DNA from 3 places in the Bradyrhizobium genosp. A genome. Region 1 is predicted to be linked to each of the others. Evidence: predicted binding sites of a transcription regulator. Region 1 holds the regulator's gene; each other region holds the start of a gene.

Region 1 (3,271 bases):
TTACGGCGAGCACCACGCGCTGAAGAACATCAATCTGGTGCTCGGCGCCAACCGCGTCACGGCGTTCATCGGCCCGTCGGGCTGCGGCAAGTCGACCCTGCTGCGCATCTTCAACCGGATGTACGACCTCTATCCGGGTCAGCGCGTCACCGGTCAGCTGATGCTCGACCAGACCAACATCCTCGACCCCAAGCTCGACCTCAATTTGCTGCGCGCCCGCGTCGGCATGGTGTTCCAGAAGCCGACGCCGTTCCCGATGACGATCTACGAGAATATCGCCTTCGGCATCCGTCTCTATGAGAAGATCTCGAAGTCGGAGATGGACGACCGCGTCGAGAAGGCGCTGCGCGGCGGCGCGCTGTGGAACGAGGTCAAGGACAAGCTCAACGCTTCCGGCCTGTCGCTTTCCGGCGGCCAGCAGCAGCGCCTCTGCATCGCCCGCACCGTCGCGGTGCGGCCCGAGGTGATCCTGTTCGACGAGCCCTGCTCGGCGCTCGATCCGATCTCGACTGCGAAGGTCGAGGAGCTGATCCAGGAGCTGTCCGAGAACTACACGATCGCGATCGTGACCCACAACATGCAGCAGGCGGCCCGCGTCTCCGACAAGACCGCCTTCATGTATCTCGGCGAGCTGATCGAGTTCGACGACACCAGCAAGATCTTCACGTCGCCGACCGACCGACGCACGCAGGATTACATTACCGGCCGGTTCGGCTGAGGAGACTGGATATGGGTTCTGAACATACCGCAAAGGCCTTCGACACCGACCTCCAGGAGCTCACCCGGTCGGTGGCGGAAATGGGCGGCCTCGCCGAGCGCATGATCGTCGATTCCGTCGACGCGCTGATCCGCCGCGACGTCGCGCTCGGCCAGCGCGTCGTCGCCACCGACGCCGACATCGACGCCCTCCAGAAGAAGATTGAGGAGCACGCCGTGCTCACCATCGCCCGCCGCCAGCCGATGGCGGTGGACTTGCGCGAAATCGTCGGCGCCATGCGGGTCGCGACCGATCTCGAGCGCATCGGCGACCTCGCCAAGAACATGGGCAAGCGCGTCGCGGCGCTGGAGACGGATTTCCATCCGCTGAAACTGTTCCGCGGCCTCGAGCACATGACCGACCTCGTGCAGCAGCAGGTCAAGTCGGTGCTGGACGCCTATGCGGCGCATGACCTGCCGGCGGCGATGGCGGTGTGGAAGGGCGACGAGGAAGTCGACGCCATCTGCACCTCGCTGTTCCGCGAGCTCCTCACCTATATGATGGAGGATCCGCGCAACATCTCGTTCTGCATCCATCTGATGTTCTGCGCCAAGAACATCGAGCGGATCGGCGACCACGCCACCAACATTGCCGAGACCGTGTTCTACATGATCGAAGGCCAGGCCATCACCGACAAGCGACCGAAGGGCGACATGACGACGTTCGCCGCGCCGGTCCCGAACACCTGATTTCACGATACCTGAACACGCAAGGAGCCACGACACCATGGGCGCACGCATTATGGTGGTTGAAGACGAGGAAGCTCTGACCGAGCTGCTTCGCTACAACCTCGAAGGCGACGGCTATGACGTCGAGACGGTGATGCGCGGCGACGACGCCGACACCCGCCTCAAGGAGCACATCCCCGATCTGATCGTGCTCGACTGGATGCTGCCGGGACTATCAGGCATCGAGCTGTGCCGGCGGCTTCGTGCGCGGTCCGACACCAAGCAGCTGCCGATCATCATGCTCACCGCGCGCGGCGAGGAGAGCGAGCGGGTGCGGGGCCTTGCGACTGGCGCCGACGATTACATCGTCAAGCCGTTCTCGGTGCCTGAGCTCCTGGCGCGCGTGAAAGGTCTGCTCCGGCGCGCAAGCCCCGAGCGGCTCGCTACCGTGTTGGCTTTCGGCGACATCGAGCTCGACCGCGAAAAGCGCCGCGTGGCGCGCTCCGGCCGGCCGATCGATCTCGGCCCGACAGAATATCGCCTGCTGGAGTTCTTCCTGGAGCACCCCGGCCGCGTGTTCTCGCGCGAGCAGCTGCTCGATAGCGTCTGGGGCCGCGACATCTATATCGACGAGCGCACCGTCGACGTGCATATCGGTCGCCTGCGCAAGCTGCTCAATCTCGGTCGCGAGCAGGACCCGATCCGCACCGTCCGCGGCGCGGGGTATGCGCTCGATGATCGCTTTGCAAAGGCCGAGCAGACGTAGGGCTGGCAGTTTGATTTGAGCTGCGGCCACAGACTCCAATGTCGTCCCGGCCTAGTTGCGCAATTGCGCGCGGGGGGCCGGGACCCATAGCCACAGGTGGACGTGGTGGGCGGGACTTGGAGTGACCCCTTAGCGCAGAAATTGCGTTCTCGGAGAATGGGTCCCGGCCCCCGTGCGCAATTGCGCACTAGGCCGGGACGACACCAAACTTTGTTGACTCGTCGCGCGCTGAACCTCAGCGCGGGCTCGGCTTCGCCGGCGCACGCCGGCGATCCGCTGCCGGCTGATACGCCACCCGCGAGTGCTGGGCGCAATAGGGCAGCCCGGAGAGCGCCTTGCCGCCGCAGAAGAAGAAATCCGGGCTCGAGGGATCGCCGACCGGCCAGTGGCAGGTCGCCTCGTTCAATTCGAGCAGCGACAGCCGCTGGCTCATCGGCACCACGTTGTCGTAGGTGACCGGCTCGGCCTCGACCTCGACCTCGAAGGCCTGCGCCAGCGCGGTATTGCCGCGTGCCATAGGCCTGCTCACCCGCATCATGTGCTGCGCTGGGCGCGCCTTGCGCGGCCGCGGAGCTGCCGAAGACGGACTCTTGGCGCGGCCGGAGAGGCCAAGCCTGTGCACCTTGCCGATCACGGCATTGCGGGTGACATTACCGAGCTCTGCCGCGATCTGGCTGGCCGAAAGTCCGGCCTCCCAGAGCTTTTTCAGTTGCTCGACGCGATCATCCGACCAGGTCAAAACCGTCATTGCACCCTTTCCTTCGCCGGCGCCTGCCATCCTGGGGCCGCACGACGAATGCCTAAGCCTCGAAAAACCCGTGCCGTCAGAATCCCTTAAGGCTCGCCGGGCGCAATGAGACGCCCGAACGTTTACGCCGGTACATGAGGACTTAGAGGATCAGAACCGCTGCACGAGATGTCGTATCTGACAAGCCAAACGCTACAATATGGCGTGACTCACGCGCAAGAGTCCGCCGACTCGCTTCCACATGTTCCGTGGCCAAAACCCCGCAAATCTGGCACCGCAAGACTACGGAATCAGCATTTCGTGGGGCTTTCCGGGCGGCATTGACACCCGTG
Region 2 (3,271 bases), 370 kb from region 1:
AAGCGGGGTCCCTGAACAGCTCAATGTAGTTGTCGAACCAGACGAAGTTCGACGAAAGACCGAAGGCGTCCTGCAGCAGGAAGGACTGGATCACCGCCTGCAAGGCCGGCCAATAGAAGAAAATCAGGACGATCGCGAGTTGCGGGGCAACCAGCGCGTAGGGCAACAGCTTTGATTGGAAAATGGCTTGCTTTTGCATGATGGGGGTGACGCCGGCAGGCCGCTCATCGTGCGGCCTGCCGGCGCCTTCGCCTTACTTTACGGCGGTCTTTTCGAACTGGCGCAGCATCGTGTTGCCGCGCTCGACAGCCGCATCCAGCGCCTGCTTGGCTGTCTTCTTGCCGGCCAGCGCCTGCTCGATTTCTTCCGACCAGACATCACGCAGCTGAACCATGTTGCCGAGGCGCAGACCGCGGGAGTTCTCGGTCGGCTCCTTGTTGGTCAGCTCGAGCAGCGGGGTCTCGAGATAGGGCTGATCCTTGTAGAAGCCCTCGGCCTTGGCCTTGTCATAGGCGGCCTTGGTGATCGGCAGATAGCCCGAGGCCTTGTGGATGTAGACCTGACGATCGGTGTCAGAGAGGAAGGTCAGGAATTTTGCAACGCCCTTGTAGTCGTCGGCCGACTTGCCGCCCATCACCCAGAGCGAGGCGCCGCCGATGATCGAGTTCTGCGGCGCGCCTTTGGCATCCGGATAATAGGGCATCGGCACGGCGGTGAAGTTGAACTTGGCCTGCGCCTTGACGTTGCCGAAGAAGGCCGACGAGGTCAGGTAGATCGGGCATTCGCCCGAGGTGAAGCGGCCTTCGCCGGTGTTGGTGCGGCCGGCGTAGTCGTAGGTCTTGTCCTTCTGGAGCTCGACCAGGTTTTCGAGATGCTTGACCTGCAGCGGGCCGTTGAACTCCAGCACGGTGTCGAAGCCGTCGAGGCCGTTGGCCTTGCTGGCGAGCGGCACGTTGTGCCAGGCGGAGAGCTGCTCGAGATTGACCCAGGTGATCCACGAGCCGGAGAAGCCGCAGGTGGCGTGGCCGTTGGCGTGGAGCTTCTTGGCAGCTTCGAAGGTCTCAGGCCAGGTCTTGGGGATCTCGACATTTGCCTTCTTCAGCTCGTCGAGGTTCACCCACATCACGGTCGACGACGAGTTGAAGGGGAAGGACAGCATCTCGCCCTTCGAGGTCGAATAGTAGCCGGTGATCGCGGGAAGGTAGATCTTGGGATCGAATTTCTCGCCGGCCTCGGCCATCAGCTTGTAGACGGGCTTCACGGCGCCGGTCGCGGCCATCATGGTCGCGGTGCCGACTTCGAACACCTGCATGATGTGCGGGGCGTTGCCGGCGCGGAAGGCCGCGATGCCAGCGTTCATCGTGTCGGCATAGTTGCCCTTGTAGGTCGGGATGACCTTGTAGTCGCTCTGCGACGCATTGAAGTCGTTGGCGAGCTTGACGATGACGTCGTTGTTGGCGCCGGTCATCGCGTGCCACCACTGGATTTCAGTCGCAGCCAGCGCCGGCGAAGCCGTCATGCCAACCGTGACCGCAAAAGCGGCAGCCGCCCCAAAATGTCGAAGAGCCATCAAGTAAACCTCCCTTGGCCGTCCCTTGGCCGTCAAAAAGATCGCTTGCGCTAGCAGCGCCATATGACGTTCACATGACTGTGTAAGCGGCCGAAGCGAAGGCAGCAAGCGCTGCCAAAAGGGAAGTCGTCAAATGGGCGAACGCGCGCTCGGGCAGCCTCCTCCGTTCGCGGTGCACATGCGTGCCCGCGCCGCAGTGCGGCATTTGCTTGGGTGAGGCGGCAGGGTCCTAGCGCTTGCGCTCGGTCCCACAGACCACGCCGTTGGCGACCATCGCGTCGATCTCCGCCTTTGAGTAGCCGAATTCACCCAACACCTCCTGGGAGTGTTGGCTGAACTTCGGCGGCAGGCGGCGCAGGCTCGGCTTGCTGCGATCGAGCCGGATCGGCGAGGCCACGCCCTTGTACCAGTCCTTCTCGATGACATCGCCGCGCGCGATCGTGTGCGGGTTGGTCAATGCCTGGTCGATCTTCTGCACCGGGCCCGCGGGCAGGCCCGCAGCCAACAGGCGATTGCACAACGGCTCGGCCTCGTGCTGGCTGAACACCGCGGCAAGCTCGGCGCGCAGCGCGTCGCGATTGGCGATGCGGTCCTTGTTGCGGGCAAAGCGCGGATCGGTGCCGAGCTCGGGCTTGCCGATCTCGTTGGCGAGCTTGCGGAAGGTGCCGTCATTGCCGACGCCGATGAAGATGTTGTCGGTCTTGGTCGGGAAGATCGCGTAGGGCACGAGGTTGGGATGCTCGTTTCCGGTGAGGCCCGGCGGCTTGCCATGCATGAAATAATTCGCGGTGTGCGGATGCATGATGGCGAGGCCGGTTTCGTACAGCGTCGTCTCCAGGAACTGGCCTTTGCCCGAACGTTGCCGCTCGGACAGCGCCATCAGGATGCCGATCGCTGCGTAAAGACCGGTGGTGATGTCGACCAGCGGCACGCCGATCCGCATCGGCCCGCTCTCGGGCGAGCCGGTCGCCGCGATCATGCCGGTCATCGCCTGGATAATCGCGTCATAACCGGGATTGCCGCCGCGCGGGCCGTCGGCGCCGAAGCCGCAGATCCGGCAATGCACCAGGCGCGGATATTTCTGGCTGAGCACATCGTTGCCGATGCCCCATTTCTCCAGCGTGCCCGGCTTGAAATTCTCGATCAGGACGTCGGCCGTCTCCAGCATCTTGAGCAGCACGACGCGGCCGCCCTCGGAAGCGAGGTCGAGGCCGATCGAGCGCTTGTTGCGGTTGATGCCGACGAAATAGGCCGCGTCGTCCTCGTGGAAGGGAGGACCCCAGTCGCGCACCTCGTCGCCTGCCGGCGGCTCGACCTTGATGACGTCGGCGCCATGGTCGGCGAGAATCTGGGTGCAGTAGGGACCGCCGAGCACGCGCGTGAGATCGATGACGCGCAGTCCGCTCATTGCGCCGGTTGCGGCTTCAGTCATTTCCTTCGCTTCCCCTGTGTCGATATTTGACCACAGGCCTAGCGAGGTTCGTCCAAGCCAGCAATGGCTTGTCGCGTAGAGGGTCATGCAGCGCCGGCGGCAATCCCGCAGCATGGCAAATCGAGCGGAAGCGGCCGGCCCGAGAGGGATCCCGGGCCAGCCAATCCACCGTCAGATCAGACGACCGTCAGGCGAACGTCGACATTGCCGCGCGTCGCGTTGGAATACGGGCACACCTGGTGCGCCTTCTCGACCAGCGCCTCGGCGTC
Region 3 (3,271 bases), 3.5 Mb from region 1:
ATCTGTGCGCCGACATCGAGCGAGGCGAACAGCGGATAAAATGGCGAGGTCGATGCGTGCTGCATGAAGCTTTCGTTGAAGCGGCGATGCTCGACGCGGCGCTTCTGGCCGCGGATGTGGCGGTCCTTGATGTGAATTTGCGACGCCTGTGAAAAGCTCGCGAGCTGCTTGTGGGTCGACTGCGTCGCGATGATGCCCGGCGCCTCCGGCGGAAGGTTGGCGAGCCCCATCGCGAAACGGCCGGCATAGAGCGGGTGGAATTTCATGAATCCGGCCCAGGCTTCGTCGAACAGGATGTATTCGCAGAGATGGCCGATGCGCTTCAGGATCATTTCGGCGTTGTGGATGGTGCCGTCATACGTGCACTGCTCGACCACGGCGACGCGGAACGGCCGCTCCTTGCGCCAGGCGTCCTTGTCCGTGACCAGCGGATGATTGCGGATCGTCTCGCGCAGGGCTTTCTCGTCGAGCATGTCCCAGCGCATCGGGCCGATCAGGCCCCAGGCGTTGCGGATGGTCGGGACATAGACCGGGATGCCGCCGCTGATCATCAGCGCGCCGTGATGGGCGGCCTTGTGATTGTTGCGGTCGAACAGCACGAGGTCGCCGTCGGTGACGAGCGCGCCGAGCGCGACCTTGTTCGAGGTCGAGGTGCCGTTGAGCACGAAATAGGTTTTTTCCGCGCCGAAGATTTGCGCCGCTTCTTTCTGTGCCCTCAGTGCCGGGCCCTCGTGGGTGAGGAGGTCGCCGAGATCGAGCACGGAATTATCGAGATCGTCGCGGAACACGGATTCGCCGAGATGCTCGACGAAGACCCGGCCGATCGGGCTGCGATTGTAGAACACGCCGCCATTGTGACCCGGGCAGGTCCAGAGCTGGTTGCCTTCCTCGGCATAGTCGACCAGCGCGCCGAAGAACGGCGTCTTCAGCGTCTCGGCATATTGCTTGAGCCGGCTGATCAAATTCTTGGCGATAAAGGTCGGCGTTTCCTCGGAGAGGAAGACGTAGCCGTCGATGAAGTCGAGCACCTCGACCGGAAGGTCCTCGAAGCGCTTGCGCCGGATCAGGAGGATGATCGGAAAGTCGAGGCCGCGGCGCCGCATCAGATTGATCAGCGCCGAGGTCTTGCCCTCAAGTCCCTTCTTGCCCCAGTCCACCACCATGCAGCCGATCGCGGCGTCGGTCTGCACCGCGATTTCGGCGTCCTCCAGCTTGCGGGCCCGGACCACCTCGAAGCCGGAGCGCTGGATCTCCTCGATGATCTGGTTGAAGCGGACGCCTTCGAGGTCGTCGGTGTCGAATACAGGTGCGGCGAACAGGAAGTTGAAGCGCTTGAAATAGTCCATGGCGTGTCCCGAATTGCGAGACGGACAGGTCTCTGCACATTCGATGACAGTTCTATGACAGGGGGGCCGATGGCAGACAGCGTTGCGAGGGGGAACCGGCTGCAGCCGCCACGGGCGCCTGCCGCCGCTCCCGGCGATGGAGCGGCGGCACGCATCTGGAACGGTTCAGATCTCAGCTGCCTGGCGGGCTGTAGGAGGCGCGCAGCTTGGCCGCGTTCTGCCGCACCTGCTTGATCTCGTCCTGTGTGAACAGCCGAGTGAGTTTTACGTTCTGCAGGGTGCCGGCGGTGACGGTCAGACCGGAGATGGCCGGAGCCGAACCCGGATCAGGCACGTCAAAGATCACCAGAACGCCCGGGCCGTCGGCCGCAACACTGTACATCGAGATCAGCTTTCCACCGGCCGCCTCGATGAGTTTTCTCGCCGCCTCCTGGCGATTGGTCGTAGGGTTCTCCAAAATGGCGTTGAGAGCGTGTGGCGTATATTGTCCCGTGAGGCAGAAATGCATGAGATGTCCTCCTTCCGAGATGATGGCAGCAAATGTTCGGGCCGTGCCGAGCCACTCGTCACAGCCGCAGTCTCTGGAATGATGAAAGTTGCGATGCCCGCCGTAGGCATACTGGCCGCCAATGATTGCCGGGATTTCGGCACATCCCGGTAGCGGCTCTGGAGCACGATACATCGGCCACCAAGGGCCCGAAAGAGAATTCGAATTGCCGTATCCGTACGAGGTACCTCGATCGTCGTAGCAACATTCCATTCGACGGAAAGGGACGAGCCTGGAAGCAGAGGCAGTTGCCAATTGCCGTTTCGCCTTGCGAACACCACGGTCGGCACTGCGCGGTTGACGATCTCGCGCAGTGCGAAGCCCGATTGCACACGCGCGACGAGCGATCAGCCCGCCGCGGCGACGATCATGCGCTTCCGCCCGAAATTCGCCACCGCTGCGTCTGAGACACCGAAATTATTGGCGAGCAGGTGCCGCGGCGCCTTCGCCAGCCAGTTGCCGAGGCTGCTTTCGTGGTAGGTGCCGCTGTCGAGCGCGCCGATCACTTCGGCATCCTCCTGGCCGATGTTCTGAATGGAGTGTCCGCAATTGGCGGGGATGTAGGCGCATTCTCCGGCCGAGAGTTCCGCGACCGCAACCCGCTTGTCGAACGCGAACAGCGTCACGCGCGTACGTCCCTTCAGCACATAGTGCCACTCATTGGCGTCGGTGTGCCAATGCGGCTCGTGCATCGCGCCGGATTTGAGCTTGAGGACGATCCCGGTCATGGTGCTCGAGACCGGAAACTCCTTGGCGGAGGCGACGTAAAGCTGTCCGCCCGCCGTGCTCACGCGCGGCTTTTGCGACATCAGTGCGAAACGGTGGGTGCGGTCGCGGTCCAGCGCACGGGCGACTTTTGCCTGCGGACCGTCGAGCGCCAGCACCTCGCCTTGCATGATGTAGGTCTCGGCCTTCGGGTCCGGGCTGAACGTCTCGGTGGAAACGCCGAGCGCCTGCGACAGGGTCGGCGCGTCATAGCGGCTCATCCAGTCGCTGATGCCGAACGTGCCGTGCTCGGAGTAGAGGCCGTCATCGAAGGCGAGGATGGCATGACAAGGGGCGGGCCCCAGCGTCTGGATGGCGTGGCTGTGGCCTTTCGGGAAGAACCAGAGATCACCGGGAGCGAGATTGACCACTTCGAGCTGGCCCTCGGGATCGACCACCGTCACCTGGCAATGGCCGTCGACGACGTAGGCCCACTCGGCCGAATTGTGCCAGTGCATTTCCCGGGCACCGCCTGCGTTGACGAAGAGATGCGCGCCGGCAATTCCGGTCGCCAGCGGAAGGGTGCGGGCCGTGACCTCGCGCGCCCAGCCGCCGGATGTGGCTTTGATCGGTCCCTTGTCGAGCGAGGTTGTGAACACCATGGGATCCCCCG

The links. The regulator PhoB, encoded in region 1, activates phosphate uptake and scavenging genes when phosphate is short. The targets are predictions, from matches to a motif close to TGTCATNNANCTGTCAT.
Region 2: ugpB (sn-glycerol-3-phosphate ABC transporter substrate-binding protein UgpB) is a predicted target of PhoB. The motif match lies at 1,634-1,650, and genes of this name have one in related genera.
Region 3: ACP2YP_RS14755 (Orn/Lys/Arg decarboxylase N-terminal domain-containing protein) is a predicted target of PhoB. The motif match lies at 1,390-1,406, and genes of this name have one in related genera.

The regions. Positions count from the first base shown of each region.
Region 1 covers NZ_CP188196.1:8,125,099-8,128,369, reverse strand. Annotated here, with positions in the region: gene pstB (phosphate ABC transporter ATP-binding protein PstB) at 1-718, shown strand, start outside; gene phoU (phosphate signaling complex protein PhoU) at 730-1,446, shown strand; gene phoB (phosphate regulon transcriptional regulator PhoB) at 1,484-2,191, shown strand; gene ACP2YP_RS38110 (GcrA family cell cycle regulator) at 2,427-2,939, opposite strand.
Region 2 covers NZ_CP188196.1:106,602-109,872, reverse strand. Annotated here, with positions in the region: gene ugpA (sn-glycerol-3-phosphate ABC transporter permease UgpA) at 1-199, opposite strand, end outside; gene ugpB (sn-glycerol-3-phosphate ABC transporter substrate-binding protein UgpB) at 254-1,570, opposite strand; gene ACP2YP_RS00470 (CaiB/BaiF CoA transferase family protein) at 1,800-3,002, opposite strand; gene ACP2YP_RS00465 (organic hydroperoxide resistance protein) at 3,179-3,271, opposite strand, start outside.
Region 3 covers NZ_CP188196.1:3,204,454-3,207,724, forward strand. Annotated here, with positions in the region: gene ACP2YP_RS14755 (Orn/Lys/Arg decarboxylase N-terminal domain-containing protein) at 1-1,346, opposite strand, end outside; gene ACP2YP_RS14760 (GYD domain-containing protein) at 1,519-1,854, opposite strand; partial or broken gene ACP2YP_RS14765 (Lrp/AsnC family transcriptional regulator) at 2,157-2,234, opposite strand; gene ACP2YP_RS14770 (cupin domain-containing protein) at 2,241-3,271, opposite strand, start outside.